3 regions of the Aliamphritea ceti genome follow, and region 1 is predicted to be linked to each of the others. Evidence: riboswitches for the same ligand, from Rfam matches in the RefSeq annotation. Region 1 holds a riboswitch; each other region holds the start of a gene.
What was found. A riboswitch is a leader RNA that binds a small molecule or an ion and turns the genes downstream of it on or off. The one in region 1 is predicted to bind cobalamin.
Positions count from the first base shown of each region.

Region 2: linked by a shared signal. The riboswitch ahead of OCU49_RS15310 (DUF4198 domain-containing protein) and the one ahead of OCU49_RS13890 (SRPBCC family protein) in region 1 are both predicted to bind cobalamin.
Region 3: linked by a shared signal. The riboswitch ahead of bluB (5,6-dimethylbenzimidazole synthase) and the one ahead of OCU49_RS13890 (SRPBCC family protein) in region 1 are both predicted to bind cobalamin.

Region 1 is NZ_AP025282.1:3,020,771-3,031,677, reverse strand. It holds gene OCU49_RS13925 (helix-turn-helix domain-containing protein) at 33-818, opposite strand; gene OCU49_RS13920 (DUF1028 domain-containing protein) at 966-1,637, opposite strand; gene OCU49_RS13915 (RidA family protein) at 1,745-2,164, opposite strand; gene OCU49_RS13910 (flavin-containing monooxygenase) at 2,244-3,503, opposite strand; gene OCU49_RS13905 (response regulator) at 4,318-5,850, shown strand; gene OCU49_RS13900 (sensor histidine kinase) at 5,878-7,206, shown strand; gene OCU49_RS13895 (MATE family efflux transporter) at 7,309-8,697, shown strand; cobalamin riboswitch at 8,892-9,036, shown strand; gene OCU49_RS13890 (SRPBCC family protein) at 9,188-10,363, shown strand; gene OCU49_RS13885 (Rieske 2Fe-2S domain-containing protein) at 10,390-10,907, shown strand, end outside.
Region 2 is NZ_AP025282.1:3,318,093-3,328,999, forward strand. It holds gene OCU49_RS15280 (ATP-binding protein) at 1-1,760, opposite strand, end outside; gene OCU49_RS15285 (MFS transporter) at 1,800-3,182, opposite strand; gene OCU49_RS15290 (energy-coupling factor ABC transporter ATP-binding protein) at 3,234-3,929, opposite strand; gene cbiQ (cobalt ECF transporter T component CbiQ) at 3,979-4,761, opposite strand; gene OCU49_RS15300 (NikL family nickel/cobalt ECF transporter subunit) at 4,783-5,364, opposite strand; gene cbiM (cobalt transporter CbiM) at 5,357-5,977, opposite strand; gene OCU49_RS15310 (DUF4198 domain-containing protein) at 6,036-6,842, opposite strand; cobalamin riboswitch at 6,953-7,245, opposite strand; gene OCU49_RS15315 (methyl-accepting chemotaxis protein) at 7,373-9,229, opposite strand; gene queE (7-carboxy-7-deazaguanine synthase) at 9,543-10,184, shown strand; gene hisC (histidinol-phosphate transaminase) at 10,735-10,907, shown strand, end outside.
Region 3 is NZ_AP025282.1:1,635,659-1,646,565, forward strand. It holds gene pdxR (MocR-like pyridoxine biosynthesis transcription factor PdxR) at 1-1,158, shown strand, start outside; gene OCU49_RS07475 (AAA family ATPase) at 1,420-2,397, shown strand; gene OCU49_RS07480 (DUF58 domain-containing protein) at 2,420-3,478, shown strand; gene OCU49_RS07485 (DUF4381 domain-containing protein) at 3,478-4,047, shown strand; gene OCU49_RS07490 (vWA domain-containing protein) at 4,040-5,065, shown strand; gene OCU49_RS07495 (VWA domain-containing protein) at 5,055-7,028, shown strand; gene OCU49_RS07500 (BatD family protein) at 7,025-8,749, shown strand; cobalamin riboswitch at 8,954-9,154, shown strand; gene bluB (5,6-dimethylbenzimidazole synthase) at 9,199-9,954, shown strand; gene OCU49_RS07510 (sensor domain-containing diguanylate cyclase) at 10,020-10,907, opposite strand, start outside.

The DNA of each region.
Region 1 (10,907 bases):
AGTGATGGTGTTTTGAGGGCTTTTAGATGGGACTAACAATAACGCTTGCGGTATTGCACCGGCGTCATTTTTACATGCTGCTGGAACGCGCGGTAGAAAGCCGAAACGGAACCAAAACCGGAGTTGAAGGCGATGTCCAGGGTTGAGGTCTGTGGATCAGTTTCCTGAAGTAACTGTTTAGCTTTTTCGATACGGTAATGGTTGAGCAGCTCGTAATAACTGAAACCAAACTGGCTGTTAATGACCTGTGATAAGTGATTACTGGAAAGGTTCAGTTCATCGGCCAGCTCTGCGAGAGTCAGGTTATTATTAAGATATAGCTGTTGGTGCTGCATCAACTGGTTGAGTTGCTGTTGATAACTGCGCAGCTCCTGTTCAGAAAGCCCTGATTTTTGATAATGCTTTCTGGCAGCTATAGCTGATACGTGAGTGGTTTGCAGGAAAGGGCTCAGATCGAAGTAGACATGGGTAGAAAGTAACTGGCCATGATCGTGAACGATATAGTCCAAGCCGCAGATTGTATCAATACTGCCTGCGTCGATTTGTGGGCAGAGGCGATTAAGTTCTTTACCTGTGGCACGCCACTGAATTGCGGCCCGGCCGTTGCCGGTAATTCCACCGTCAAGAAGTTCAAAGCTGACATCAGGGCAAAGAAGGATGATTTTCTCAACATAGTCACCCACCATCTGCCCTTGTACCTGTTGTAGCAGGCCAGAGTCTACATAGGTTGCATCTTTGTTAAAAAAACTTAGTACCCGATCAGGATCATGGCTGTTCCAAGCCTGTAAATAACGGTTGGCAAGCGAAGTCTTTGGCATAAGCAGTACGTCATCTTTTGTTGTTATTCTTACTTATCTGGCTGTGTTACATGCAATAAGAAGTATAGATTACCTGCGTTTAGCGGTGTAAGTAAAAGACCCGCGGGCCTGATATGGGCGGGCGGGTCCGGAATGGATGCTGAGGCGTTATTCGTCGCCCGGTACACCATATGATTCTGCGTTTGCCGGATCTTTAGCGCGGGTAATATATGCATCCATCTGTGGCTGATAGTTGTTCAGTACCATACGTAATTCACTGATAGGTGAAACGTGCCAGTCGACTCTTAAGTCGACAATAGGCCAGTTTGGCTCACCGTATACCAGTAAGCCTGCTGAATGCTCTGGTCCCAGCTCTCCACCGGCAGCCAGACCTGCTTCAAGCGCTGCGAGCAGGCGGTCTGCAAGGTCACCACTACTGTTTTCGAAATGCTCAACCATGGCTTTAGGCACGTCTGTATTTGCTAACAGATTGCCCATGGCAATACAGTTAGTGCCTTCGCTGGTGGCATAAATACCCAGTGCTTCGGAACCGCTGAATGTACTGCCATTGCCGTCTTTATCCAGCACGCCCAGTTGGCGCCACTGCACATGGGGCTCGGCTTGCTGAAGTTTTTCCATGACCGCTTCGGCATTGTGTCCTTCCGCAAGTAAGTCCAGTGCCATTGGGCCCAGGTCAGGGTTGGTAATGTTCTGAGTGAGTGCTACACCTGTACCGCTACGGGCAAAGGCACACCGGCTGGTGACACAAATGCTCGAAGAGGTGATTGCACAGCCGACCATGCCGGTATCAGGACAAATTCCTGCAACTGAAAATGTCATATTGTTATCCTGTTCTGCGGTTGTGAAAATGCCCGCGTCATTTCGGAGGCGGGCTATGGTTCAATTCATTGAGCTGAAGCATGCTTACAAAAAGTTCTGCGCAGCTATCAGGCTTCATCGTCCGGAATGACGGCGATGATATCGATTTCCATCAACCATTCTGGTTGTGCCAGCGCCTGAACAACCAGGCCAGTTGAGATTGGATATACACCTTTGAACCACTTACCGGTTTCTTTATAAACCGCTTCACGAAAGCGGGGGTCGGTAATATAAGTCGTTGTTTTAACAACGTGGCTCATATCTGAACCGGCTTCTTCCAGTAATTGCTTAACGTTTTTCATTGCCTGTTCGGTTTGGGCAGCGGGATCGCCCAGGCCAACCAGGTTGCCGTCGAAATCTGTACCTACCTGTCCACGGACATAAACGGTGTTGCCGGCACGTACTGCCTGGCAAAGGTCGTTATCCAGACTCTGGTTCGGATAGGTTTCTTTAGTGTTGAACATACGGATGCGGGTATGAGTCGGCATCAACTTGCTCCAATAATTCTGAATTGCATCAGGCCAGATATAGCCGGCCTGATGGAGGTTTAACTATTTATGGTGTTACTTAGCGCTGCGAAGCATCACGGTAAGACAGGTATTTACGCTGTGTCGCGATGTGGTCGGCAATGTGCTTAGCGTCGTGCCACACACCCCAGATGAAGGTAGAGCCGCGACGTGACAACCATGGCAGGCCAACGAAGTAGATGCCCGGTTCAGTAGACACACCGCGCTGGTGAGCTGGCTTGCCTTTATCATCGAAAGCATCAACGTTCAGCCAGCTGTAATCAGTGGCGAAACCGGTTGCCCAGATAATCGAAGTAATGCCGGCTTCAGCCAGATTCAGCTCAAGAATCGGGTTGGTTACACATTCAGCATCCGGGAAGCGGGTACGGGCTTCAGGCTCTTCTGGCAGATCCAGACCGTTGCGCTCAATGTAAGCGTCGGCAGCATCCAGCAGTTCCAGATAGTTCTCATCACCACGGTTGAGGTTGTTTACCAGGTCTGTCTGGAAAGTAACGGAACCGTTATTAAATGCTTTAGTCAGGCCTACCAGTGTCATGCCTTCGTTTGCCAGGCGACGGAAGTCGACAGTCTGGCCGCCATTCGCACCACTTACAGCAATAGTGACGTGTTCGGTACCTGGCTTCATTGCTTCAGCATCCCATTCACCCAGAACGCCTAACCACCAGCAGAAGTCACGGTTACGGTATGAACGTGGTGGACGGTCATGAGGACCAACAGACAGGAATACCTTCTTACCAGAACGCTGTAATTCGTCAGCAATCTGAGCGCCGGATGAGCCTGCGCCAACAACCAGTACAGCGCCTTCAGGCAGTTGCTCAGGGTTTCTGTAAGCAGCAGAGTGAATCTGGTGAAGGTTGTCATCTTTCGGTGCAATCGGTGGAATAACAGGATGCTGGAAAGGACCCGTTGCTGACACGATACGGTTAGCAATGATGGTGCCTTCAGATGTTTCAACTGTAAAACCTGGCTGATCTGCATTACGAACAACATTCTTTACTTCAATGCCGGTACGAATTGGCGCGTTGAATTTTTTGGCATAGTCGTTGAAGTAATCGGCAACCCGTTCTTTAGGGGCAAATGCATCCGGATCTACATCTTCAAATTCCAGGCCCGGGAAGCGGTCGTGCCAGGCCGGACCGTTAGCAACCAGAGAGTCCCAGCGGGCAGAGCGCCACTTTTCGGCAATACGGTCACGTTCCAGAACCAGGTGTGGCACGTCGAGGTTGCTAAGGTGTTCACTCATGGCCACGCCGGCCTGACCGGCACCTATAACAAGCGTATCTATTTTTTCAACTGTCATGTCTGAGTCCTGTTGTTGTTATTCAGTGTATCTGCGAGGGTCCAAAATCTAATTCTCGTTCCGCACAGCAGGGCGGAACGAGAGTGGTGTGTGTGAAGCGGCATTACTCAGTGTTCGATGTTCCGGAGAAAAACACCGGGATTCTGATGATGCAGAGAACATACACAGCCCTCATGTTGTGCATTCAGACTATGAGCTTTGCTTGCATTATTAAAATATTTTTAACTTTTAGAATGGATTAAAAAAACTGATTTAGTGAGATCTTGTTACCGGAAAAAAGAGCTGCAAAATGCTTTGAATCTGCAGTAATGAAAGCCTAGTTACTAAAATGGTTAACCCTGTTTTAGTACTGACTGACAGGTAACATTCAAGGCTTGAAAAGAATGGGTCTTAGTAAGCTGTTGATTTTAATAGTTTGATTTTTAAGAGTGATTGTTGGGTTTATGTTTAAGCTGTGTACTTAGCGAAGGTTTTGCTGTGAAAGTGAACCTGAGTTTTTTCAAGATCATGATTTTGGTGTTAGGCTTTTGAATATCAAGCACTGGTTATATTTGGTGAGCTATCAGGTTTGAATCTTGTATCAGGTGAGCTGGAGTTATAGGAGGCATCTGTTAAAGGTGTCGTCATCATTCGCGTTTGTCGGCAGTTGTTAAGCTTTCGTTTGTTAAAACTGACCGTCTGGAAAAAGGGCTTGCAGTAAGCAACTGCGTTATCAGATAGCCCGGTGGATGTTGGTGTCAGGAAGACGTTACAAGTTTGCGTTAGGCCGTGTCCGCAACGACGGACATTATGCATTCAGGGGAACGATGACAATATGACACTGTTTCAGTTTAAACAGTCAGAGCAACAACCGGATAAGATACTCAATTCTACTGCTATTGATCATTGGCATGTACTGGTAGTGGACGATGAGCAGGCCATTCATGATGTTACTCAACTGGTCCTTTCTGGCATTGAAGTTTTTGGCCGTCCTTTAAAATTACATTTTGCTTATGACGCGACCGAAGCCAGGACGATGCTTCAAAATGGCACTCAGTTCGCGATGGCGTTCGTGGATGTTGTGATGGAGAGCGATAACGCCGGTCTGGAACTGGTGTCCTGGATTCGCGAACATCTGCAGAATCAGTCTATCCGAATTATATTGCGAACCGGTCAGGCAGGTATGGCACCGGAAGAAGAAGTTATTCGCAAGTACGACATCAACGATTATAAAACCAAGACTGAGTTTACCGCCCTGAAGATGACTACATCGGTTATTTCAGGTATTCGCAGTTATCGGGATATTGAAACAATTCTCCGTAGCTTGCATGAGTTTCGTAATCTTATCAGCACGTCTAACGCCATTCTTAAGTTTCAGAACCTTGAGGATTTTGCATCAGCAGCGCTGGATCATATGCTTTCACTACTGCATTTACAGGGTGCTTCCTTTTATATGGTACGCCATGAAGATGATTTCATGGGGGAAACTCAGGAAACCATTGTTGCCTGCACCGGCAGAGAAGGTGAGCGGACTCAGTGTCTTAGCACTGTACCTAACCCTGTCAGAGAACAGATCAACGCTGTTTTTCGTCTGGGGCAAAATGTTCAGACCAGTGACTACTTTGTTGCTTACTTTCAAACCTCGGAAATCACCAGTTCCGTTTTCTATGTGCAATATGCCGATAAGGGTGAGGACTTCAACGCCAGGCTGGCTGAACTGTATATCACCAATGTTGCGCTGATTCTGGAAAACCTGATTCGTAAACAACAGCTCGCAGATAACCAGCGGGAGCTGATGTATATAGTGGGAGAAGCTGTTGAAGCACGCAGTAAGGAAACCGGATCACATGTAAAACGGGTGGCTATTCTCAGCGAACTGCTGGCTCAGAAGTTAGGGCTACCAGAAAGTTTTTGTACCGCAATTAAGACTGCAGCTCCGTTGCATGATATTGGCAAAATTGCCATTCCAGACAATATTTTAGGCAAGCCCGGTAAACTTGATCCGGCTGAGTGGGCTGTGATGCAAAGTCACGCAGAAATTGGCGGCAACATGTTGGCAAAAAGTCATTTACCCGTGGCTCAGTTGGGCTCAAGAATTGCGCACTATCATCATGAAAACTGGGATGGCAGTGGTTATCCGCTGGGCTTAAAAGGCGAACAAATTCCAATTGAGGCCAGAATTATGGCGCTGGTAGATGTGTTTGATGCCCTGGGGGCGAAGCGTTGCTATAAAGATGCCTGGTTGTTAGATGATATTCGCAGTTTTATTGCAGCCAACCGCGGGATTAAGTTTGATCCGCAACTGGTGGATCTGTTTTTTGAATCTTTCGGTGAAATGGTCGCTACCCGCGATCTGTATCCGGATTAATACCTGACAGTTGTGGAGCAGTAGGTAATGGAAGATTACATTAAAGAGATCATTGAAGATGCGTCGAATGCCTATGGCGCGGATTTTCTTCAGAAGATTACCCTCAAACTGAATAAAGTGCTGAAAGCGGATTACACCTATATTGCTGAAGCAGATGAAGCATATGAAAATGCAGAGCTTGTGGTGTGGGTGGCAAAAGGTGAACTTAGTGACACCTTTTCATATCCGTTAAAAGATACACCATGCTCAGACGTTATGTGTCAGAAGGTTGCCTGCTTTCCCAGCGGTGTTGCGCAAACCTATCCGGAAGATGAGTTTCTGGCGGACCTTAATATAGAAGGCTATATCGGTACCGCTATTCGGGATTCAAAAGGCCGGATTATGGGGCTGATAGCTGCTTTATATGAGCACGATATTACTGAACAGCAGGAGTTAATATCTGGTCTGTTTCAAGTGTTTTCAGGGCGGATAGCGGCGGAGCTTGAACGTGCCAGGTTTGAGTCATCACTGGAAGGCCTGAATGAAACCCTTGAAGAACAGGTTCGTAAGCGCACGCAGGAATTGTCGTCTACTTTGGATAATCTTCAGGATGCTCAGCAGCAACTTGTTGAGTCAGAGAAAATGGCGGCATTAGGCCGACTGGTAACAGGGGTTGCCCATGAAGTTAATACTCCACTGGGAATTGCCATCACCGCGCACAGTTTTATGGCAAAGAAATTCAACGATTTCCTGCGCCAGGTTGAAGCGCAGGCACTGACGATTGAAGACATGGATAGCTACTGTTCTTCTACACGGGAGTCGTTACGGTTGCAGGAGTTTAATCTTAATCATGCTAAAAATCTGATAGACAGTTTTAAGCGTACAGCTGCGGATCAGCATGTTCTGGAAGAAGAAACCATCAACCTGAGTGATTATTATTCGGATGTGATTTCTACATTGAAAGCCGTACTCAATAAAAAACGTATCAGTCTGCATCTGGAAATACCTGCGGATCTTGAGGTACGTACCTTACCCGGTGTACATGCGCAGGTTCTGAATAATCTGATAGAGAACAGTGCCCGGCATGGCTTTGATGCGGAAGACATAAATAATCATATTCTGATCACGGGATTTAGTCATGATGACGGTACCGTACAGATTGATTATTCAGATAACGGTAAAGGTCTTGATACCGAAAGCAGGGAAAAAATATTCGAGCCGTTTTATACCACTGCCCGTAACAAAGGTGGCACGGGGCTCGGTATGTCTATTGTGTTTAACCTGATTGTACAGTCGCTGAAAGGTCAGATTGAATTACTGCCGGGAGATACCGGAGTAAGTTTTTGCTACCGCTTCAGTTCTTTTACTGAGCAATAAACTTCAAACTTAAGCTGAATGATTATTCAGCTTTTTCTGTTATGCTGATGCTCTTATTCACCGGGCAATGTATCTGTGCCGGTTTTTTTGTGGTTATGGAAAATGCATCAGAATCAATATTCCTCAGTCTCTTCTCCTTCTGCCGGTAACGAAGCGAAAGCTATTTTAAACCTTGCTGTACCACTGGCGGTTGCGCATATCGCCATGGTTGGTATGGAGGTGATCGACACTATCGTTGCCGGACAATACAGTGCACAAGATCTCGCCGGCCTGGCGATGGGCGGTAATATCTGGCTGATTCTGGTGTTGTTTATGGTGGGCGTACTGGGCGCAGTATTGCCCCGTATGGCGCGGTTCCATGGGGCAGACGATAAAGACAATGTTGTTGGAGAGATTCAGCAGGGGCTGATTTTGTCAGTCAGTCTTGGTTTCATGATGACAGCACTGAGCTGGATTATTCCGGGCTGGCTTCCGGCTCTGGGAGCAGGTGAGGCTGAAACTGCTATTGCGCAAGGCTACCTGAAAATTATTGGTTTGGGGTTTCCGGCAATAGGCGTGTTCATCGTGATTATGAACTTGCTTGAAAGCCACAGTCTGACCCGCTTTATCGCACTGAGCAGTTTGTGTATTTTGCCTCTGAATTTGTTACTTGATTACGTGTTTGTATTTGGTATCGGGCCTTTTGAAGGAATGGGTGGTGTGGGCTGTGCGATTACTTCGGCATCCTTATATGCTGTGTGGACGATTGCACTCTGTGTTTATGCGGTGAAGCATCCTAAGTTGAAAGCTTACCGTTTTTATAAACGCTGGCCGGGTATTGATGTAGCGCGTATCAAAGCAATACTTGGCCTGGGTTTGCCAATAGGTTTGATGCTGCTGGCAGAAGAGGGCTACTTCAATATATCAGCTCTACTGATTGCACCGCTGGGCGTCAGCTCTATGGGTGCACATCAGATTACTATTCAGGTGGCAGCACTGGTGCTGATGGTAGGGCTCTGTATTGGTCAGGCGACCGCCATTCGGGCTTCGCAAAGCATTGGTCGTCAGGATACTGCTGGTGTTAGTCAGCAGTTGAGTGCGGGCCTGGGAATGATTGTAGTCTTCAGCCTGGTGTCCGGTTTGCTGATTATGTTCTGGCATCAAAAGGTACCAGCATTGTTTGTACGGGATGCCACTGTTATCGCGTTATCTGCTGCTATGTTGGTGTTCGCACCGTTATTTTTCTTTTTCGATGCACTGCAAGTCTGGTGTATTCAGGTATTGCGTGGATTTCAGGATACCCGCATGCCGATGGTGATTCAGCTCACTGCGTACTGGGTAATAGGGTTTCCGCTTGGTTACAGCTTAGGCCTGACGGATATCTGGGGAGAGCAATACGGCGTGTTTGGATTTTGGGCTGGCTTTATGTGCGGTGTGTTGCTCAGTGCATTATTTCAGTCACGCCGTTTGTACCGTATGGTGCGTACTAAGGGCTGGCTGGCTGGCGCTTAAACTCTGTTATAGATTCTACCGGCACGAATATTAAGAGGCTTTTCGTTTATTCGTGCTTCCTGCTGTGTGATTTTCTTCTTTTCGCCGATCCCAATTGCGACTCTAACCCTGTTGTTATGCGACTTACGACCCTTTAAGCGGCTGTTTTGGGTCTGGAATGGTCGTTTTTGTGCAATGACCGAATATTTTTTTTGCGATACTGGCGCCACTTAGGACACGCCGCCAAAAGCGGCGGGTTGGTGAAAACAGTGAAACTCTGTTGCTATCCCCGTAACGGTGAGAACGTCTTCTGATAAAGAGTCGTTTCTAGCCCGATCCCACCTAAGTAACAAACTGGATACCAGGCATGGAGCCTGGTGAATAAGGTTGCGGTGGACAACAAAAAATGAATTGTGGCTTAGCTGCAGGGTTACCCCTTGCCGAAAGAAGCCGTCATGATTCATTCTGTTCGCCGCCTAGATGCTATTGTTTTTTTTAGTGTAGGCGCCCTATGCAACACGTACTTACTGAGCTTGCCGATAAGCCAAAGAATTTTAGTCTGGCAGGCAAATTTTATAACGACCCTGCGCTTTATCAGATGGACCTGGAAAATATCTGGTACAAAGACTGGATATTTGTCGGCCATGATTTCGAATTAGCCAATACCGGCGATTACATGACGCTCCCACTTGGTGAGCACAATGTCGTCATCATCAACCAGGGTGATTCCCTGCAAGCCTTTTATAACCGTTGTCCGGTTAGTGGTTATCCGCTGTGTAATGAAGAAAGCGGTAATCAGCAAACTTTGGGCGACAGCGGTGCAACTATCCAGTATCAGCTGGATGGTCAGTCACTGGGCGAAGAAGAAGCACAGCTACAGGCTATCGCGTTAAATTCTGTGCAGAGCTATATGTTCATCTGTCTGGCAGAAGAGCCTGAAGACTTCGCAACTTTCAGCAGTGTTGTTGAGCCATATATGGCACCGCACAGCATGGATAATCTGAAGATTGCTACTCAGTCATCCATTATCGAAGAAGGTAACTGGAAGCTGGTATTTGAGAACAACCGCGAATGTTATCACTGCCTGAGTAATCATCCTGAGCTGATCATCACCTATCCGGAAGATCCGGCAGTAACAGGTGTGAGCCCAAGTGGAGAAGTGCCTGAGATGGTGTCTGATCATTGGGAGCGTTGCGAAGCTGCAGGCTTACCGAGCCGTTTCAAAATTTCTGATAAAGGTGACTTCCGCGTTGCCCGCATGCCTCTGCTGAAAGACTTCACCAGCTACACCATGAGCGGTGCTGATGCAGTGGCCAAGCCTCTGTGTGATGAAAGCCTGCCGAATGTTGGTGCGCTGGTGCTGTTCCATTACCCGAATACCTGGAATCATTTCCTGGGCGATCATGTTATTTCTTTCCGGACGCTGCCACTGGGCCCACAAAAGACGTTGGTAACCACGCACTGGATGGTACGTGCCGACGCTGAAGAAGGCGTTGATTACAACCCGGCGGAATTACTTGAAGTATGGGAAGCCACCAATGCGCAGGATAAGCATCTGGTAGAAGAGAATCAGCGGGGTATTAATTCTCCTCTGTATGCACCAGGCCCATATTCTGTCAATCAGGAAGACGGTGTTATCCAGTTTGTTGAATGGTACACCAACACTTTGCAAGAACGTCTGAGCTAAGCAGCGCATCAGTAAGAGATATAATAATGACAACAACTAATACGACAAGCCGCCCTTGTGGTACTAATAGCGGAACTGATGACACTCAGGAGCTGATCTACCAAAGCCATGAAAGTTCTAAGTCAGAACTGCATGATCAGTGGTACAGCGACTGGATTTTTGCCAGCCATAGCAGCCAGATTCCTGCTAATGGTGACTACATCACGGTTCAGGCTGGTCACTATCCGGTTATTTTAGTCCGTAATAATGATGCTGAAATCGTTGCCCTGAATAATAGCTGTCGGCATCGTGGTTCACGGGTTTGCCAGCAGGATAAGGGTAATGCGCCTAATTTGGTGTGTCCTTATCATCAGTGGACTTACGATCTGAACGGCCAGCTGGTTTTTGCCCGCAACATGATGGATGAAATCAACATTGATGAGTTTCCGCTGAAGAAGTTTGCGGTTGCTGAACATGATGGTTTTGTTTTTGTACACCTGACAGATGAAGACGCGGTATTTGCAGGCGTCGATGATTCCTTTAAGAAGACGCTGTCTGATTTATC
Region 2 (10,907 bases), 300 kb from region 1:
AGCCAGAAGGTTTTACCCGGCAGGCTGATATCATCTAACTGTGCCTGGCTTCGGCCATCAGTTAACACATAAGTATTTATTTCCAGCGCCGGAAACTGACGCTGAATCTGCTGCAGATAACCTGCCACATGGCTGAATGCCTGATGCATTGGTGTACCACCGCCAGCACTGAGATTATCTAACCAGCGCTGTAATTCTTTTGGGGCGCGGATTTGCGGCAACAGGTTATCGACCTTGTTATTGCCAAAACCAAAAATGGCCAGTTGCTGCCGCTCCAGATAAGCGCGGCGGGCAATTTCAACCATGGCACCTTTCGCCCGGGCAAACACACCTTCAGCCAATGTCGACGCAGACGTATCCAATAACAGGCAGTGCAACTGACTGCGGCCTTCAGGCTTACGCTTAAACACCAATTGCGGCGGCCATTCACCGAGACTCTTACTCAGAGTCGCAAACCAGTCCGGGCGGTTCGTTAGTGCCGTACCTTTTGCTGAACCGCTTTGTGCTGCTGATTTACCCTGACGGCTGGCAGACTGCACAGCCATTGCTTTGCCTTTCAGCGGTGTTGCCTGGTCTAGCTGAGCTGGCAGGGTTACATCAATACGCTGTTCCGCTGCATAGGCCTGAGGTGCCATGCTGCCCCAGTCGCTTTGCTGCCCCTTGCCCTGATCTGAGCCCTCGCCATTACCGGAGCCATCTTGCTGTTCTTGCTCGGATGAATGCTGTTCAGAAGATTGACGCTGGCTGTCATCCGGGCGCTTAAAGCCGTTATTACGTGGCGGCTTAGGTGGCTGTTTAGACTGTTCTTCAGACGGCTTTTTATCAGAACTTTTATCAGAACCTTTATCAGGATCCTGATCAGACGGTGGCTGACTTCCACTATCGCCCTGATCATTCTTACGGCGATGGGTCAGTACCAGTTCGGCAACCGCATCGATATCTTCCGCCAAGACTTCATCACGCCCTTGCAAAGCCGCATGTGCAACCGCCGCACGGAACCAGACGATATCGCCTCGCAAGCCATCAACACCTGCAGCATTACACGCCTCAGCAATTACAATGCGTAACTCATCGCTACAGCTAACCCGGGGCAAAATCTTACGTGCGGTTTTAATCTGTACTAACAACTGCGCCTGAGTCTCTTCATACAAACGGCAGAAGCCTTCAGAATCAGCATCAAAGGCTTCCCGGTGACGCACAATCTCAACACGTTCAGCAACCGGATACTGGTTGCTCAGATGGACTGCCAGACCAAAACGGTCCTGCAACTGCGGCCGCAATGCACCCTCATCCGGGTTCATGGTTCCCAGTAACAGAAAACTGGCGGCATGCTGATGGCTGATACCATCGCGCTCAACCCGGTTAATACCACTGGCTGCCACGTCTAGCAGCTGATCGACCAGATGATCATTGAGTAAATTAACCTCATCAACATAAAGCACGCCCTGATGAGCTTTGCTTAATAAGCCCGGCCGAAAACTAACCTGCTTGTCGCTGAGTACTTGCTGCAGATCAAGAGAACCCAGCAACATTTCTTCGCTGGCACCCAGTGGCAAAGTTACAAACGGAGCAGTCTCATCATCAGTTTCAGTGTGCGGTAAAATATCAACCAGACCCCGTGCCAGAGTCGACTTGGCACAACCACGAGGACCACTGACCAGCACGCCGCCAATCCCGGGATTAACCGCGGCCAGCATCAACGCCTGCTTCAGATTCTGCTGACCGGTTACTGCTGCAAATGGAAACTGCTGTTCATTCATTGTATGTCTGTCTTTCCAGTTAAACCCTGACGGGTTTTATTATTGCTTAGGCCAGTGCGCATGGTGCTCATCAATCACAAAACGGTGCCGGTGGCGATGTTTGGCATGGTAATGCGGATGCACGTGCGGTTCCGGACCTTCCCAGCCTTCATGTGTATGCTGGTGATGTTCATCATGGGTATGCGGGTGTAAGTGCTCCTGAGCAGGATGTACATGCCACATATTTTCCTGATCATCATGCTGCCACAGCTTAGCCGCCAGCATAGTCGCCAACAACGCAACCACACCCAGAATAGCGAAACACACCTGCATACCCCATTCACTGCCGATGCTACCAGCCAGCAAATATCCTACAAGCCACATACCATGCGTTAGCGCAAAGTTTGCAGAGAAATAATCATTGCGGTCGCCGGCATTACAGGAATCTCGCACTACCCGACCAGTTGGAATCAGTACCATTGAAGTAGCACCGCCGATCAGGAACCAGATCGGAAACAGACCTATATAGCCCGGATCAGTTAAACCAAGAAACAAAGCAGCACTAAACAATACACCGCCGGCCAGCATCACCGTACGGTTAGAAAAATGATCCAGTAATTTAGGCAACACAAACGCCAGCGCCATAGACCCCACGCCGGCAGCAGCCATCAATGTCGGCACGGCAGACTCACTCATGCCAAGCACCTGACGAACATACACCACCGTATTCACAATGATCATGGCACCCGCCGCTGAAAGCGCCAGATTAAGTGCCAGAACACCGCGTAACCGCGGCGTCTTAAAGTAACTGATTATGCCAAAGCTAACATGCTGCCAAACCCCACCAGTGCGTTCATTGGCTGCCGCTTTTGGTACCTGTACCAAGAAAATACAACCAGCAGCCAAAACGAAAGCGATAGAATTCAGGCGGAAGAGTAATTCATAAGACGTGATCAGCAATAAGCCGGCAGCCAAAGCTGGGCTGAGCAGGCTTTCCAGCTCCATTGCCAGACGGGACAGAGAAAGTGCCCGGGTGTATTCATCTTCATCAGGCAAAACATCTGGCAGTAACGCCTGATAGACTGGTGTATAGCCGGCAGCCAGTGCATTCAGTAAAAAGATCAGTATGAATATTTGCCACACGTCAGTAGCCAGTGGCAGTAAGAAAACGATAACTGCGCGCCCCAGGTTGAGCCCGGCAAGCCAGCTTCGGCGGGGGAATGCATGACTGTACCCTCCCACAACCGGCGCTACACACAGATAAGCAACCATTTTAACCGCCAGCGCAGAGCCCAGAACCAGACCAGCCTGTAGCGGGCTCAGATCATAAACCATTAAAGCCAGGGCGACCGTTGCCATCCCTGTCCCTAACAGAGATACGACCTGTCCAAAAAACAACCAGCGAAATACTGGATGGGCTAACGGGCTAAAAAAGCTACTCATAAGATTCTGTCTGATCTATTTATCGGATCTAATAAAAAGACGCCTCAAAAATCAGGCCGGCACAGCACTCAGGCTAGTCTGGTAATCGACCAGGCCAGCATCCTGCAACCGCACCCAGCGGGTTGCCAGCTGTTCAAGAAAACTGTCGTCATGGGAGATAATAATCATCGCCTGTGGCAGGTTCTGTAAGGTTGTCAGTAAACGCTCCCGGGCCTTAGAATCTAACGCATTACTTGGCTCGTCCAGCAATAACACATCCGGTTCCATGGCTAATACAGATGCCAGGGTAATCATGCGTTTTTCACCACCAGAAAGCTGATGCGTTACCCGCTCTTCAAAACCTGCCATTCCTAACGACTCCAGCGTTTTGCTGGCAATGTCCATGGCTTCGTTCTGGGTTTTACCCAGGTTTAGTGGGCCAAAAGCAACATCTTCGATAACGGTCGGGCAGAACAGCTGATCATCAGGATCCTGAAACAGGAACCCCACTTTTCCGCGTACTTCAACAAAGTCAGATTCTTCACTACGGGTTTTACCAAACGCAATGATATCGCCCTGTTTGGCCTTTTTCAGACCCATCAGCAAATGCAGCAGAGTCGTTTTGCCTGCACCATTTGCGCCAGTCAGCGCAACGCGTTCTCCACTATGCAAACTGAAATCAACCGCATCCAGCACAACGCCCCGACGCGGGTAGCGATAGCTGAGACCACGGACTTCAAGTAATGCGGTCTTATTCATGTTTGTCATAGTTCTATCTCAAGTTTGTAACAACAGACATCCAACCTGAACATCTGCCTTAATAAAAATTCAGTCCAACAAGAATGGCTAAACAGAAGCCAGTCAGGGCAATAAAGTAATAGTCATGACGAACCATTGCCATGTTATCCAGCAAATACAATTTACCCTGATACCCACGACACTTCATTGCCGCCATAATTCGCTCAGAACGCTCAAGCGAATGCACCAGTAACATACCTACCAGATATCCCATGGAACGCCAGGTATGCATATTACTGCGCAACACAAATGCACGAGCCTGCATCGCCCGGCGCATACGTTTGTATTCCTGACCGATAACGTCCAGATAACGCACGGTAAACATCAGCAAGTGGACCAGCTTTTCCGGCACTTTTAAGCGTGCCATTGCGTGCCCGAGAGTTGTAGCTCCCATCGTGCCAACTAAACCTAGCAACGCCAGTACAACCGCATTTGCTTTCAGTGCAATTTTGCAGGCATGCAGCAAACCTTCGACACTGGCGGAAAAGCCAAACAGGCTGAACATTTCTTTACCTGGCGTCGTAAACGGCAACATGATGACCAGGAATATCATGAACATATCCATAGCAATCACACGTCGCAGAGTGCGCTTAAAATTGAGTTTGGCCAGCGCCGCCACTACCAGTGCCAGGGCCAGCCCAAAAATAAGTACCGCAAAGTTATGCGACAGCACAACTGCGAAAGCAAACAGCACCGCCGCGGCAACTCTCGCCCGAGGATCGAGAATATCGATCACCGAGCTATGATGCTTCAGCTGCTGCCCTTTCCAGGACGTACCGCTATGTTCCAGATTTTGTGGCAAATCTGTCTCCTTGCCGTTTAATCAGACTGCCTGAGCAGCTTGCGCCTGCTTACGCTGACGCCACCACATTCCAATACCGCACAGTCCGAAGATGTAACCGATACCGCCAAGAACATCCTGTAAACCTGCTTTCTCCTGGAACGCACGTAACTCTTTACGCAGCGGTTTAACCTGTTTAGCAACGGCTTTCTCAATCATGCCCTGCATAGCAGCTTCGTCGTATTGCACAGCAGAACCTGTTGACGCCTTAGCGGCTGAAGCTGCTACAGCAGTATCACCACCGGCCAGAGATTCTGACAATTCTTCTGCAGGCAGCGTCATTTCCAAAACATGGCCACTTCCCATTTCCATCCGGAAGATATGATCAATCCGGGTGGTTGCTTCCATAGTAAAGAAGCCTTCATCATCGGTTTCTGTTTCCAGCAATACATTGCCAGCAGCATCTGTCACGATCACCTTAGTGCCGGCAGAGGCCATATCACCGTTTGAAAAACCCGCTTCACCTTCAATGGTGCTGCCAATCGCATATACACCACCCACAACATTGTGAGCACTGGCTGGCAAAGCAAACAGCATTGCCAGCAATACAAATAACTTACGCATTATCCCAATCCTCCGCGAGATGCAGAAATTCTGGTTTAACCTTACGAATCAGCAGCACAGCAGCGGCCGTTACAAAGCCTTCTACTAACATCACCGGAATATGTGCGATCAGCGTTGCTTTCGCAGCCAGCCAGAACGCTTCACCAGACAACGCCAGAGAGCCTGCTACCATCACGGTTGTGACTGCTACAGCCCCCGCACCTCCAATAGCTCCCCAAATAGCAGCTACTTTTGGAGAAGACGCGGCTATGCCATGTCGGCAAAGGAAGTACACCATGACCGCAGGCAAGGCGATGTTGACGGTATTGACCCCTAATACGAGGAAACCACCAAAGCCAAAGAAAACCGCCTGCAGAATCAACGCTACCAGCAATGCAGGGAACGCCGCCCAGCCCAGCGCCAAACCAATCAGACCGTTGAGGATCAAATGAACACTGGAAAAACCAATAGGCAAGTGAATATAAGAAGCAATAAAGAATGCGGCGGACAAAACACCTACCTGAGGCAGGTGCTCATAGTCCATTTTCTTCAGACCGTATGCTACACCGGCAATCGCAAGTAATGCTCCGCCGGCCAGAACCGGTTCGGAAAGCGCGCCATCTACTATATGCATAGCTGTTCCTGAAACTGTAAAACCGGTAGATCTTTAACAGAACTGCCGGCTTCAGTGATTATTTAATATCGTGAGCCTGAACCCAGATAACCGCGTCCTGAGACAACTCTTTACCTTTGTATTCAGTATCTGAACCTACTCCCAGAGCAGCAAAGCCCCAGTGGCCAGACTTTGGAATACCGAATGTAAAGGTACCGTTGGCATCCGCAAAAATCGTCATAGTGACAAATGCATCAGCTGGCGGTGTCATTTCTGCATGATCAGAGAAACGATTATTTTTCACATCCGGCTCGTAGTTCATGTATTCAACTTCGATTTCAGCGAAAGGAACTGGCTCGCCATTGCTTTTAACAACACCGGTAAAGGTACCGCCAGCATAAATAGCGTACGGTTTAGTCAAAGGCACGATCTCTGCTTTAAGACCCAGCTCTTCGTTCCAGTCAGTTGGCAAGCCGCCAACATTGATGATGTTCTTAGTAACCTGCTGAATGTAAATATCTTCTTCAGCTTCGTAGTAAGGCTCTGGGGTCATCACGAAAACATTATCGCCCAGTCCACGAAAGCGTACCTTTGCTTCGTACGCAGGGCCTGTATCTACAGCACTGGTCCACTCAATTGGTACCAGTTTATCCATCAGGTCAGTTTTTTTACCCTTACGGACAGAATAGAATTCTAAAGGCTCACCCATCTTCATCACGTGGCCGCTGGCAGCAGGATGAGTAAATGGCATCTTCAAGACCACCTCACCACCCTTTTCACGCAAAGAGTCATGGGCATAAACCAACTGAAAATGTGCCTGAGCCGTACCGGCTACCAGGGAAGAACCTAACACTAAAGCTGCAGATAACTGCTTGAAATTGAACACGTTTGAATTGCTCCGTCTGAATAAATAAACAGCCAGAGTTGGGAGGAATCAGCACAGCAGATGTGGGAAGAAACATCGCTAAGCCTCGGTGAAGCCCTCCGCAACACCTAGTTATAACAAGTTACCAAGTCGGTATCCGGACTCATCGACGGATTTTCATCCCCTGTTTCGCCTTCCCACTAATTTTGATTCACGGGAATCATTTGCTCGCGGTGGCCAATGAAACAGTTTTATCGATTTACCGTTGCGGGGGCAGTGTTGGGATTGCCAGAACTGGCGCTGCATAATTTGGCAATTACAACAGCAGCAACCGAAATCTAAACTCACCAACTTCCCGGGCAATGCATTTTTTAATGCTTTGCCCTGCGTGTTTGCACACGCAACTCAGTAACGAAAACGCACAATACCTGCACCGCTCAAAGATTGTCAATCAGCGCCGGATAAATGTCGCAATTTAATAAAATAAGGTCTTAAGAAGGGCAATAACAGCCGCCAAACGACGGCTGTTCAGAGTAAACAAAAAATCAATCTCAGGTTACAAACTGGCCGACTGCCAGCTTCAGCTGCTGGGCCTGAGCCGCCACCTCGTCACTGGCAACTACATTTAACTGCGTCTGGGCACTTGCATCATCAATAATCAGCCGGATTTTATCTACATTCTGATTAATCTCACCTGCCACAGTCGCTTGCTCTTCTGTAGCAGCTGCAACCTGAGCTGTCATATCCACAATGGTCGCGGCATCTGATGTAATCGCATCCAGCATATTAATACTCTCTCCCGCCCTTTCAGCACTCTGCTGACTGCGGCTAAGGCTCACCGCCATCAATTCGGTAGCTCTGCTAGTACGGACCTGCAATTGAGTAATCATACCTTCAATTTCACTGGCCGAAGCCTGAGTACGCTCCGCCAGCGACCTCACTTCATCAGCAACCACTGCAAACCCTCTGCCCTGCTCACCGGCTCTGGCCGCTTCGATAGAAGCATTTAAAGCCAACAAATTAGTTTGCTCTGCAATGGATTTAATGACCCCTAATACTGAACCAATTTCTTCGCTATCTTTTTTCAGCGTCTGCACCTCACTATCAGTCTCGCTAGCCTGCTCAGCAAGGCTCTGGATGCTGTCGATTAACTCATGATTACTGGCTTTACTTTGTTCGGCCTGACTCAGGGAGTTTTGTGCGGTTGAAGAGGTCTGTTCAGTATTGCCGGCAATTTCTGCCATAGCCGCTTCCATCTCGTGGACTGCACTGGCAATTTGCACAACTTCATCCTGTTCATTCTGTAAATCAGAGGCCGCCCGGTTAGCACTGCTGGCCAACTGTTCCGAAGACGACTGCAAATGCCCAATTGCTTTTACCACATCACCAATTAACGTCTGGAAGATAGCCATCATGGCATTAAAGTCGCTTCCCATTTTACCCAGCTCATCGCGATTGCCACCTTCATATCGCAATGTCATATCCTTGCTGGCACTGACTTTTTGCATACAGGTCGCCAACGCAGAAATTGGTAACAGAATACTGCGGGAAATGAGTGTAACCGCTACCCCTACGATAAGAGCTACAGCGATCATAATACCTACGGCTAAAAACTGTACCCGGGATACTTCAGCAGCAACATGCGCCTGCAGACCGACATTAATCTGATCAAGTGTGGTTTGAGTATCCTGAGCCTGCTGCTGCATAACCCCTCGCAAACCGGATTCGGCCGTTAGCCCTAATTCTTTACGGGCCTGAACAAGCGCAATAAACTGACGCTTATAATCATCCAGTAAGTCCACTGTCACTTTGCGCTGCGCCTGACTAAAATCCACTTGTCGCAAAACAGCAATTGCCTTATCAAAGTTGCCGGTAAATTTCGTCAGATATTTTTCATTTGAGCGGATAATAAAATCTTTCTCATTTCTGCGTAGCTGCAAAATTCGTACATAAAGCGCATCACTGTTAATCGCGACAACATTTTTTTCCGCTGCATGAACCGCTCCCCGCAAACCACCCCGCAAGCCTTCTTTTTCATTCAAACCAATAGTTTTTAACAGACCCGCAACTTTTACAAAGCTGTCACCATATTCACCAAAATGCTTTCCCAGTACTTGCAACGAACTTTGGGCATCTGCATCAAGCTGCGTCATCGCCTCGGACAAATGGCCGTTAAAACGTGATTTAGCCTCAATAAAACCCGTTTCTGAAGCGCCTTGCAATGTCGTCACGAACGCCAGCTCATGCTGCCCCATTGCCAGCTGATCCTGCTTCAGCTTCCCCACCAGAGATTCGCTTTCGCGAAGTTCATTTAATGTGCCCAGGGAATACATCAGCAAGCCAAATAGCGCCGCCACAGAAAACAGCACAATACCCAGCAGTAAAATAAGTTTGTTTTTGATGGTCATGCAACACTCCACATCAAGACATTTGGTCTCCTGACCGCCCTCACTGACAATCAGATCCAGACTTGATCTGGTGCGCTCAGAGACTCCTGCAAACATCAGTCACCAGCTTAATCACCAATCGGCCAGACAACGCCCTTGACCAAAATCCTTTACCAAGTTTTAGAAAACTAGCTGTCGCACGAAAATTCTCCAGTAAAGTTTGCCCAGTTTGGGGATTATCTATAGTCAAATGTCAGTTGCGTATACTGCAAAAACCATTGCACAAAAATCACTCCGGTGTAGACTTGCCCGCTGCAATTCAGAGAGGTTGGTTATGCGTTCCGTTTACAGTGTCAAAGAGATGTTTTACACCCTGCAGGGCGAAGGTGCTCAGGCGGGCCGGCCGGCGGTATTTTGTCGGTTCACCGGCTGCAACCTGTGGTCTGGCCGGGAACAGGATCGTGCGAAAGCGATCTGCGATTTCTGTGATACTGATTTCGTCGGCACTGACGGACAAAACGGTGATAAATTTCGCAGCCCTGAAGCACTGGCAAAAAGAGTTCGCAGCTTCTGGCCACTCAACAATGAAGGTACACCTTATGTTGTCTGCACCGGTGGCGAACCTTTATTACAGCTGGATGAAGCACTTATTGCTGCCTTTAAAGCAGAAGGTCTGGAAATTGCGCTGGAAACCAATGGAACATTACCTGTTCCGGATGGTGTGGACTGGATATGTGTCAGCCCAAAAGGCGTCTCTGAGATTGTGCAAACCACTGGCCATGAACTAAAACTGGTCTACCCACAAAGCCAGGCATTACCTGAACGCTTTGCCGACCTCAGGTTCGATAACTATTACTTACAACCACTGGATGATGCTTTGCAGACAGCCAACACTAAAGCAGCTGTTGAATACTGCATGGCGCACCCTAAGTGGAAACTCAGCCTGCAGACCCATAAATTTATCGGTATTGACTAAAATAAGCCGTCAGTTTCACCATATTTCAGATTTTTTTCAAAAAAATTGAAATTTTTTTCGTCTCTTCAGGTCTACTTTGCTGATAAAGAATACCGAGTATTTTCAAATTCTTGGCTAACACTTCTATAACCTGCATGAAGTATGATATGCAGGTTGTACATTTTTTTTGCGAAAAAATGCAAAAAAATTCAAATCGCACTGAACTTATTGCGCAACCCCTTCTCTAAATCTGTACATCAACGTTCGAGCAAGACCCCTTTTGTAGTAAAAGTAGTTTCTTCCCAGAGCTTCCCCTCTCTGGGAAGAAGCTACTCCCCTTTTCTTCTAAACGCTTTTTCTACCGTATTTCTAAGTCGCTTTTTGTAAACCAGTGCCTATCTTTTGAACCGCCTTAAAACACGCCCGTCGAATGCACCTTTAAAGCCTTAGTACTAATTTTTAAACCGCATATTTAAAGCCTCTGTAAGCAACTAACATTCTTTGCTATCCTAGCCGGCCTGTTTATTTGCGCTGTTTCAGGCGTAATCAACCTTCTGAATAGTGAATCAAGATGAGTAAGTACTGGAGCCCGGCAATTAATTCGCTCACCCCTTATGTCCCTGGTGAGCAGCCAAAGCAAAATGGTTTGATTAAACTCAACACCAATGAAAATCCGTATCCGCCATCACCTCATGCCATCGCTGCTCTGAATGATTACCCTAAAGAGCGCTTAAAGCTGTACTG
Region 3 (10,907 bases), 1.4 Mb from region 1:
CAAATAGCACAGCCAAAATTATCAGAAGTATCGAACCGGATTTCTGAGGCTTTTGCAGAGCGGCCGCTACTGGGTGGTGGTTTATTGTTACCGGCGACCCCTTGTGTCAAAAGTTTTCCCTGGCTTAAGTGGCAGCGTCATGCAACGGCAGCCGGGCGCAAGATTAAGTTTGAAGGTTCTGTTTCCCGTTCCGGTTATCTGGGGCTGCGTCGACAGATTGCTGACTATCTGAATGTTGTCAGAGGCGTAAAAGCCAGCGCAGAGCAGGTGCTAATCTGTTCAGGCTCTCAGCAGGCTATTTATCTGGCGGCTTTGCTGTTGCTGGATAAAGGCGACGATATTTTGGTGGAAGAACCCGGATATTACGGGGTGGATGGTGCATTGGCGGCAGTAGGCGCGAATAAAGTAGCAGTGCCTACCGATGAGGAAGGCTTTCAGTTGGATGCTGCTTTACAGCGCTCGGATAAGGCTCGGTTAGCATTGCTGACGCCATCCAGAAATTACCCTATGGGTTACACTCTGAGCTTGTCCCGCAGGCTGGCGTTGCTCAATTGGGCCCGTGAACAGGATGGCTGGATTATTGAAGATGACTACGACAGCGAATTTCGTTTTGATGGCCCGCCATTAACGTCTTTGCAGGGGTTGTCTGGTGGTGAGCGGGTACTTTACATGGGTACATTTAGCCGCATATTGCATCCATCTATACGCCTGGGATATTTAGTATTGCCGGATGCGCTGGTGGAACCCTTTAGTCATGCCCGTGCGTTTATTGATGGTGGCCTTTCGTTACTGCCGCAAATCGCATTGGCAGACTTTATGGCCAGCGGAGACTTTTCCAGCCATGTTCGTCGCATGAGAAAGTTATATCAGCAACGGCGGGAGATACTGAATACACTTGTTGAGCAGCGTTTTTCAGAGCTGCTGTTGCGGGTAGAAAGTGATGGAGGCATGCATTCAACGTTTTTATTTACAGATGCAGTAACAGTGACAGACCGCGAACTGGCAGTGGCTGCTCAGGCTAAGGGGTTAGGCCTGCGGCCATTATCGGATTTTTATAACGGTAGCAGCGGTCCGCAGGGTGTTGTCATCGGTTTTGCCGGTTTTGATGAAAACGATATGGTCAGAGGTATGAACATTTTGGCGAGTGTACTTCGCTGAGCTGTTGAGTAGATTCCGGGCACGTTTTAAGGGATTACCAGGTTGTTAACCCCTTGTATTTTTTTGCTTTGAACACATCTATTACAGGAACCATTGTAAGGCTGCTTGTTCAAAGCTTTCAGCTATAAATAATTCGGAAGTACCGCTGATAGCAGGCATGGCTTTTTAATTAACAAAGCTATTAGTTAAAAAAGCAATTAGTGAACAAGCTTTCAGCTATAAAAGCCATTAGGTAACACTCTCAGGAATAAGGGATATATTTTGGACGCCGTTAATCTCAGTGAAAATTTTCAACGTCTGCAAGCCTGGTTATCGGCGCAGATTATTGGTCAGCCTGCGCTGGTCGAGCGTTTATTAGTTGCGCTCCTGGCGGATGGCCATTTGTTGGTAGAAGGCGCGCCTGGATTAGCAAAAACCCGCGCAATAAACAGCCTTTCAAAAGGGCTGGAGGCAGACTTTCAGCGGATTCAGTTTACCCCTGATCTGTTGCCTGCAGACATTACTGGCAGCGATATTTTTCATCAGGAAGATTCTAGCTTCAGTTTTCAGCAAGGGCCTATTTTCCATAACTTAGTACTGGCTGATGAAATAAACCGGGCGCCTGCCAAGGTTCAGTCTGCGTTATTGGAAGCGATGGCAGAACGTCAGATCAGCGTTGGCCAGAACACCTTTCCGTTACCGGAAGTATTCATGGTAATGGCTACTCAAAACCCGCTTGAGCAGGAAGGCACTTATCCATTACCGGAAGCACAGCTTGACCGTTTTCTGATGAAAGTGCTGGTGGAGTATCCTGATGCTGCCGCTGAACGAGCTATCTTACGGTTAAACCGGAAAGAGGCTGGTGGTCCTTCCGATAAGAATGAAGTGGAAGTGCCGCAACTGAGTCAGGCAGATATTCTTGCAGCAAGAAGAACAATTCTGAATATCCACATGGCAGAGCCGGTGGAAGAATATATCGTGCAGCTGAGTATCGCGACCCGACAGCCGCATCTTTATGACGCTACGCTTGCCGGTTGGATAGAAGTAGGCGTGAGCCCAAGGGCCAGTATTGCACTGGACCGATGTTCCCGTGCCCATGCCTGGTTAGCGGGCCGGGACTTTGTAACCCCTGAAGATGTGCAGCAGGTTTTACATGATGTGTATCGTCATCGTCTGTTACTGAGCTTTGAAGCTGAAGCTAATGGCATAGATGCGGATCAGGTTATCGATGCGCTGGTGTCTGTTGTACCGGTAGGCTGAGTAGGTTGTATCGGGAATGAAAATGTTTGATTTTCTGCACAAAGATGACAGTGTGAGAACTGCTACAAAACCGTCAGTGGCTGAATATACAGATGCTGCAAAAGATGCCTTCGCGGGTGCTTATACCCGGCTGGAGAGTCTGGTGCAGTTACAGCAATACAGCCGCCAGATGAACCTGTTAAGTGCTCCGCGCAGAGCCGCTCAGCTGAGTGGTAACTGGCAAACCCGGATTCGTGGTCGGGGGATGGATTTTGCAGAAGTGCGAGAGTATCAGCCCGGGGATGATATTCGTAGTATGGACTGGCGGGTAACCGCCCGGACAGGTTCACCCCATAGCCGGGTATTTACTGAAGAGCGGGAACGGCCGGTTATATTGGCGGCAGATCTGCGCTCATCAATGTTCTTTGGTTCGACGTTGGGCTTTAAGTCTGTTACGGCGGCAGCTTCACTGGCGCTGATTGGCTGGGCGGCACAAAACAGCAGAGACCGGGTAGGCGGCTTAGTCATGGGCGATAATGCACATCGGGAAAGCCGGCCAAAGAACGGTAAGAAAGGTGTGCTTGGCGTGTTGCATAATCTGGATGATTTTAGCCGTTTGTTAACGAATCCGTTGCATACCGCTGAGCAAAGCATGTTGGACCTGTTACTTAAACTACAACGGGTTACCCGGCCGGGCAGCTCTGTATATCTCGCCAGTGATTTTCACGACTTTAATGATGACTGTGTACCTCATTTACAGCGACTGGCACGGCATGCTCAGCTTACGCTTTTGTGTATTTCGGATCCGTTGGAATGGAAACTACCAGAAGGTAACAGTCTTTGGGTGACTGATGGTCAGCAGCGTCAGCTGTTATCTCAGCAAGATCAACTGAACGAGCTGTTGCCACAGCGTATTGAGCGATTGCGCGCCTGTACAGGTGATGGAATTGAGTTGCTGGATATTCGAGGCGATGGTCAGGTACTGGATTTGCTACAGCGCCGCTATGGGCAATCCCGTGCCAGCTCTGGAAAAATAGCTTCTGGAAAAAGCGCATCACAAAGAGACAGGTCACGCAGAACGTCCTCGGGAGGGCAGCCTTGATGTCAGCCGCGAACACATCTGCATCTGCAAATAATTCAGCTGTAGCAACTGATCCGTTAGCCGGTCTGCGGGATATTCATATGCCCGTTGAGATCGGCTACTGGCCACTGGCACCCGGCTGGTGGCTGCTGATGATCAGTGCTGTCGTTATCATGGCTCTGCTGTTTTGGAGCCTGCGCCGTTACCGGTTAAATGCTTACCGACGCCATGGTGCCAGGCAGCTGGAGCAAATACATCAGCAGTATTTCGCTGCGCCAGAGACCGGGGACGCAGGTAAGGAGTACCTGCAACAGGTAAACCGGCTGCTGAAACAGGTATATATCACCCAGGGGCAGGTAAACCGGGTAGCGGGGTTAAGTAGCCAGCGCTGGCTTGATGAACTGCAGCGGGTGGCGCCAGGTACTTCACTGGATAGTTTCTCTGCCAGCCTGACCTCGCTATATGCGCCAACGCTGACACTGAAAGAAACTGATGTGGTGGCTGTTCACCAGGAGTTACTGAAATGGCTGCGCAGCCATAAGCTAAGCCTGTTAACAGCAACCCGGAACGGGGAGCATGAGCATGCTTAGTTTACAGCTCCCCTGGCTATTACTGGCATTACCTGTACCGGCACTGGTTTATTGGCTATTGCCGCCAGTGGCCCGGCCTGAAGCGGCGTTACGGATACCCTATTACCAACAGTTGCAGAGTTCACAACAAGCGCCGGGGCAAGTCATACAGGGACGGGCACCGTTGATTCTGTTGATAGCTATCTGGCTATTACTGCTATTGGCCGCCGCCCGGCCTGTCTGGTTAGGTGAACCGCAACCATTAGCCGCCAGCGGTCGGGATCTGATGTTAGCCGTGGATGTGTCCGGCAGTATGGAAACTAAAGATATGGTGTTGAACAAGACTTCTCTGAACCGCTTGCAGGGCATTAAAATTGTTATGGATGGCTTTATTACCCGCCGCCCGCAAGACCGGTTGGGCCTGATTTTGTTTGGCAGTAATGCCTATATACAGGCGCCACTCACGTTCGATCACGCCACACTTGGACAATTCCTCAACGATTCTCAAATTGGCTTTGCCGGGCCTGAAACGGCAATCGGTGATGCAATCGCACTGGGCATTAAACGGCTGGCAGACCGGCCTCAGCAAAGCCGGGTAATGGTCTTACTGACCGACGGCGCAAATACCGCCGGTGCGATTGATCCTTTGGAAGCTGCCAGAGTTGCAGCCGAACAGGGCGTGAAGATTTATACCCTGGGTTTTGGTGCCGATGAAATGATAGTGCGCAGCTTTTTTGGCAACCGCAAGGTGAATCCTTCGGCTGACCTTGATGAGGCAACGCTGCAGCAGATTGCTGAGAGTACCGGCGGTCGTTATTTCCGGGCCCGTAATATTGAAGAATTAATCAAGATTTATTCTTTGCTGGATGAGCTGGAGCCCACCGAACATGACGCTCAGCAGGTTCGCCCGCAACAGGCGTTGTTTTTCTGGCCAGCTGGCCTGGCATTGTTGCTGAGTATGGGGTGGGCGATGGTGAATCTGTTATCCCGCCGTCGTCGCTCAAACACATCGAAAAGTGAGGTGAAGCATGCTGGCTGAATTTCACTTTATTCGCCCCTTATGGTTATTACTGTTACCGGTAATTCCTGCTCTGTTGTTTGGTTTATGGCAGATACAGTCTGCCCGGGTGAGCTGGCAGACACTGATTGCCCCTGGCTTGCGGGATTATCTGATAGACGGACAAAGTGGCCGTTTATCAACACGGGTATTTGTCGCGTTGGGAATTGGCTGGTTACTGGGTATATTGGCATTGGCGGGGCCTGCCTGGGAAAGGCTGCCTCAGCCGGTATATCAGACAGGCGATGCTATGGTCATCGTGATGGATTTATCCCCTTCGATGATGGCGCGGGACGTGGCGCCCAGCCGGCTGGAACGGATGCGCTATAAGCTTACCGATCTGATTAAAGCTCGTGATGAAGGTATGACTGCGCTGGTGGTATATGCCGGAGACTCTCATGTGCTGGCTCCCCTGAGTGATGACCAGCAAACTTTGCTGGCGCTGTTGCCGGGATTATCGCCGGCCATTATGCCCATTCAGGGCAGCCATACAGAAGAAGCAGTTGCTCTGGCGCTGGAGCTACTCAGGCAGGATAAACGCCAACAGGGCTCGTTGGTATTACTGACCGACGGTGTAACCGCTCAGGCAGCTAGCGCAATTGGTCAGCTGTTTAATGAGTTACCTGCGGGTACGGATTTTACATTGTCAGTCATGGGCATTGGGACGGCAGAAGGCGCGCCTATCCCGCTTGCTGAAGGGTTTGCAAAAGATGCAGCAGGTAAAATTGTGGTGGCGCGCTTAGATGCTGGAAGGCTGAGTAAACTGGCGACTGATACCGGTGGAATTTATACCCCGATGCGTCTTGATAACAGTGATATTGAAGGCCTGATTACTGCTGCTTCAGACTTTTTACCAACGGATACGGATGATTCACACACAAAGGCTCTGGAGCAAACTTTTGATCAGTGGCAGGAAGCTGGTAGCTGGTTAGTCCTGCTGATGTTGCCATTGGCTGCACTGGCGTTTCGGCGCGGCTGGTTGTTGACAGTACTTTTTGTGCTGGCGTTACCCGTAGCGCAGAGCCCTCCGGTATATGCCGCTGAAGTGGCAGAGGATAAAGTGGGAAGCCGTTGGCAAAGCTTGTGGCAGACGCAGGATCAGCAAGCCGCCGAGGCTTTAACCCAGGGGGATAATGCAACGGCAGCTGAGTTGTTTCAGCACCCGGACTGGCAGGCCACGGCCCGTTACCGTAATGGTGATTTTACCGCAGCTGCTGAACAGTTCGCTGCTGCAGGCGATGCAGAAGGACTGTACAACAGCGGTAATGCGCTGGCTAAAGCCGGTAAGCTGAATGAAGCGCTGGATGCATATAAGCAGGTTCTGGAACAGCAGCCACAGCACGAAGATGCTCAGGCGAATAAAGATCTGATTGAGGAACTGATTAAGCAGCAACAAAATCAGCAAAGTCAGAGCCAGCAGAGTGACAGTCAACAAGATCAGAGCCAGCAGGATAAAAGCCCGGAAGATCAGAATAAACAGGGCCAGAATCAGCAAGATCAGAACCAGCAAGGCCAGAATCAGCAAGATCAAAACCAACAAGGCCAGAATCAGCAAGATCAAAACCAGCAGGGCCAAAGTGAATCTGACAATAGCGAGTCAGAGCAAAGCCAGTCTGAGCAAAGCCAGCAGGATCAGGCAGAACAACTTCGCCAGCAGTTAGAGCAGCAACAACAGGAGGCGCTGGATAAACAGCAGGCCCAGGCTGAACAGCAGGCAGACTCAGCCGAAGAAGGCTCGCAGGATGAACAGCAAAGTGCTGCTCAACAGGTAACTCAGAGCCAGCCTGAACAGACTGACGAAGAAGCGGCTTTGCAAAAATGGCTGGGGCAGTTACCGGAAGACCCCACAGGGTTACTGCGTAACAAGTTTGATTACGAATATCAGAAGAAACGTCAGGCCTATCAGAATGGCGACTGGCAACCGGCGCAGGAGCAACGGTGGTGAGACAATATATAGTTCAGCTTTTAACCAGCATGTGTATGGTGCTGGTTACGAATAGCGTATTAGCAGCGAGTCTGGAAGCCAAGGTTGACCGTAACAGGATTGCACTCGGTGACAGCCTGACGCTTACAGTTGTGGCTGAAGGCTCGGTTGATGGCGAGCCAGACTTTGGCTTGCTTGAACCTTTTTTTGATGTAATTAATCGCGCAGTTGGCCGCAACACTTCAATTGTGAATGGCGATATTACCCGCACGGTTAAGTGGCGTCTGATCCTTAACCCCAGGCAAAAAGGCACGCTGGTCATCCCCGCGTTTGAGCTGGATGGTATTCGCAGTGAAGCCATTACCATTGAAGTAACTGAGCCACCACCGCTCACGGACTCTACAGATGATTTGCGGGTTGAACTGCATCTGGATAAGTCAGAAGTATTTGAAAATGAGCAGCTGATAGTCACCCGTCGACTGTTATACGGCATTGCTGTTGGTGGCCTGGAAATGCAACCGTTTGAGTTGCCTGATGCTCAGATAATAGAGCTGGGTGATAACCAGTATGAAACTACCCGGGACGGCCGGCGTTTCGGCGTTTACGAAGTGGCTTATGCGGTATTCCCACGTAAGGTCGGCGTATTAGATATTCTTGCTCAAAGTCTGGAGATTCAGGTTGGGCGACGTAATTTGTTGAATAACCGTAGTGCGCAAAAGGTACGTCTGGAGATGGGAGCTGAAACTGTTAAGGTCAAAGCCCGTCCGGCGGGCTTCACGCAGGCAGACTGGCTGGTAGCGAATAAGCTGGATCTTTCCGAAGGTTGGAGTCAGCTACCGGAGCAGATTCGTTTAGGAGAGTCCCTTACCCGAACCATTACTCTGGCAACTGTAGGTGCTGCGCCTGAGCAGTTACCAACCCTGGAACTGGCGGATATTACCGGGGTGAATATTTATTCTGAGCCGCTGCAAAATACCGAAGATAATACATCCCGCGGGGTGATCCACGCCCGGCAACGTAGCCTTGCCATAGTACCTGTTCAGGAAGGACAGATTGAAATACCTGAACTGGTCGTTAAGTGGTGGAACAGTACTGAAAACCGTGAAGAGCTGGCGCGATTACCTGCCCGCAGTATAGAAGTATTACCTGCGCTTGCGGGCAGCGCTTCGGCCACGCCGGCTGCGACTGTTCAACCAACTGCTCCGCTACAAAATAATGTGGCTCAGCAACAGAACGAAGTACAAATTGTTTATCAGCAGTCACCATTGGCTGCATGGTTAATTTGGGCAAACCTTGCCTGGGCATTGTTGCTGGTTGTATTGGCAATACTCTTGATTAAACAACGTCAGCAGATTCGACGTTTGTTAGCAGCTACTGCCACTGATTCAAAATCGGATCACAAACTCCGTGCAGCAATTAAAGATTCTTTTTCTACTGTGCAGCAAGCGCTTGCCGGGCAGGAATTGGTTGCAGTTCACCGGGCGGTAAAGCATTGGGGTGATGGCTGTTATCGTCAGGGACAATTGCCGGTTGGCGGTATTACCGGGCTTAAATCTGTTGCTGATGGTGAGCTAAAAGAACAGTTGAGATTATTAGAGCGGGTGTTGTTCGCTGCGTCGGAAACCCAGATGCCAGATCTGAATAAACTAGGCAGTGGTTTGACGCTGTTAAATAAACAGCTTTCAGCCCGACAGTCTGAGGCATCTTCTGACACTGGCCTGGCGTCATTCTATCCGGGTTAAGCAGGAGCATGCTGCTTTGTTAAGCCCGGATGATGTCATTGTCCGGGCTTGTTCATCTGCGGTTTTTTCCCTGCTATATGTTGATCCCTGTCTAAACTCTTAACGATTTCACTTGTTTGTTATCTGCAGTCTTTATATAAATGTTTTTTAGAATAGCTTTCTTTAATGGTTTAGCAGAGACATTCAGTTAGAGAAGTTTTACAACCAAAAAATCCACATACAGGTGCCGCTGATGCTTTAAATAGCGTCAGAGGAGAATCGGGAAACTGGTGAGAATCCAGTACGTGCCCAGCGCTGTAAAGGGGATTCTGTAAACAGGTTACGACCAGCCACTGAGTATTCTCGGGAAGGTGTTTACAGAAGTTGATCCTGAGTCAGAAGACCGGCCTGTAAGTATCAGAAAAGTGTTTGGACAGGCACTTACCGCCACCATATTAAGGGGAATACCTATGGGGCACTTACCAATCGATTTTCCGCATCAGGAAAATATCAGCTTTAACCCGGAAGAAATTCACGGCCTGTATAAAACCATTTTTAACCGTCGCGATGTGCGTGGACAATTCCGTCCCGACAGCATTCCCGACGATGTACTGAGCAGGGTTTTGTATGCGGCTCATCATGCGCCTTCGGTTGGCTTTATGCAGCCCTGGGATTTCATGGTGATTCGTGATGCCGGGGTACGTCAGCGTGTCAGAGGTTTGTTTGATCAGGCACATGATGAAGCCGCCGAAATGTTCACCGAAGACAAACAGGACACTTATAAATCTCTGAAACTCGAGGGTATTCTTGAGTCACCTTTGAATATCTGTATCACCTGTGACCGCAAGCGAACCGGACCGACGGTTATCGGGCGCACGCACATGAAGGTGATGGATCTCTATAGCAGTGTATGTGCCGTGCAAAACCTGTGGTTGGCAGCCCGGGCAGAAGGGCTTGGTGTCGGCTGGGTGAGTATTATGGAGCAGGAAAAACTCCAGCAAGTATTGGGTATTCCTCAGGATATAGTGCCTGTTGCATATCTGTGCATCGGCTATGTGGATCACTTTTATGACAGACCTGAACTGGAGTCAGCCGGATGGTTGCCTCGTCAACCGCTGCAGGATCTTATTCATTTTGATCAGTGGGAAAACCGTTGTTCAGAGGAACAGGATTCCCTGATGGGCGCGATAGCAGCACATGCGGGTTTTCCTTCTGAATGTGTCTGAAGGTTTGATGGCTAAAGAGACTGAATAGCAGAAGGTCAGAGAAGCGATGTTGAGTCTGTGTTCTGTCAGGCTACAGTCTGATCGGAAATGACACGGTTTCGACCCTGACGTTTAGCCGTTAACAGCGCTTTATCTGCCGCATCGAATAAGTCTTCCGGAGACTGTCCCCGGAATTCGGCAACACCGATACTGATGGTAAGCTTTTCACTGTCAAAGTCAGTGTTGGCGACAGTCTCCCGATATTCTTCAGCCAGTTTAGCGGCGCCCTGTAATTCGGTGCCTGGCAGTAGTACTACAAATTCTTCACCGCCATAGCGGGCACAGAAATCCTGACTACGTGCACGTTGTTGCAGCAAACTGGCAACCTGCGTCAGTACTGTGTCGCCAAAGCTATGGCCACAGTTATCGTTAAGTGTTTTGAAGTGATCAATATCAATTACCAGCAGGCTAAGCGCTGTGTTGTTCTTGTTTGCCAATAAGGTATTTCGGGTGAGGGCGGTATTGAACGCCCGGCGGTTATTCAGCCCGGTGAGTTCATCGGTAATGGTCAGGCGACGTAACTCATGGTTTGCGCCATCCAGCCGACGCTTAGACTCGCTCAGTTGTCGTTCCCGCATTTCCAGTACTTTAAGCGACTTGCGTAGCCGTAATAACTGCATAACCTGATTCCCCAGTGCAGTGAGGGCTTCAGTCTGCTGCTCCGACATACTTTGCGGTTGGGTATCTACCGCACACAAAGTGCCTAGTACCATACCGTCATCATCAATCAGTGGGACGCCGGCATAAAAGCGCACGAAAGGCGGATTGATGACCATACCTATATCTTTTACCCGTGGGTCTTTTTGTGTATCGGTAACGATAAAAGGCTCAGTGCCCATGACGGTTTGCGAGCAAATCGCAAAGCCGCGGGGGACTTCAACCGGGGCAATGTTATGTTTGGCTTTGTGCCATTT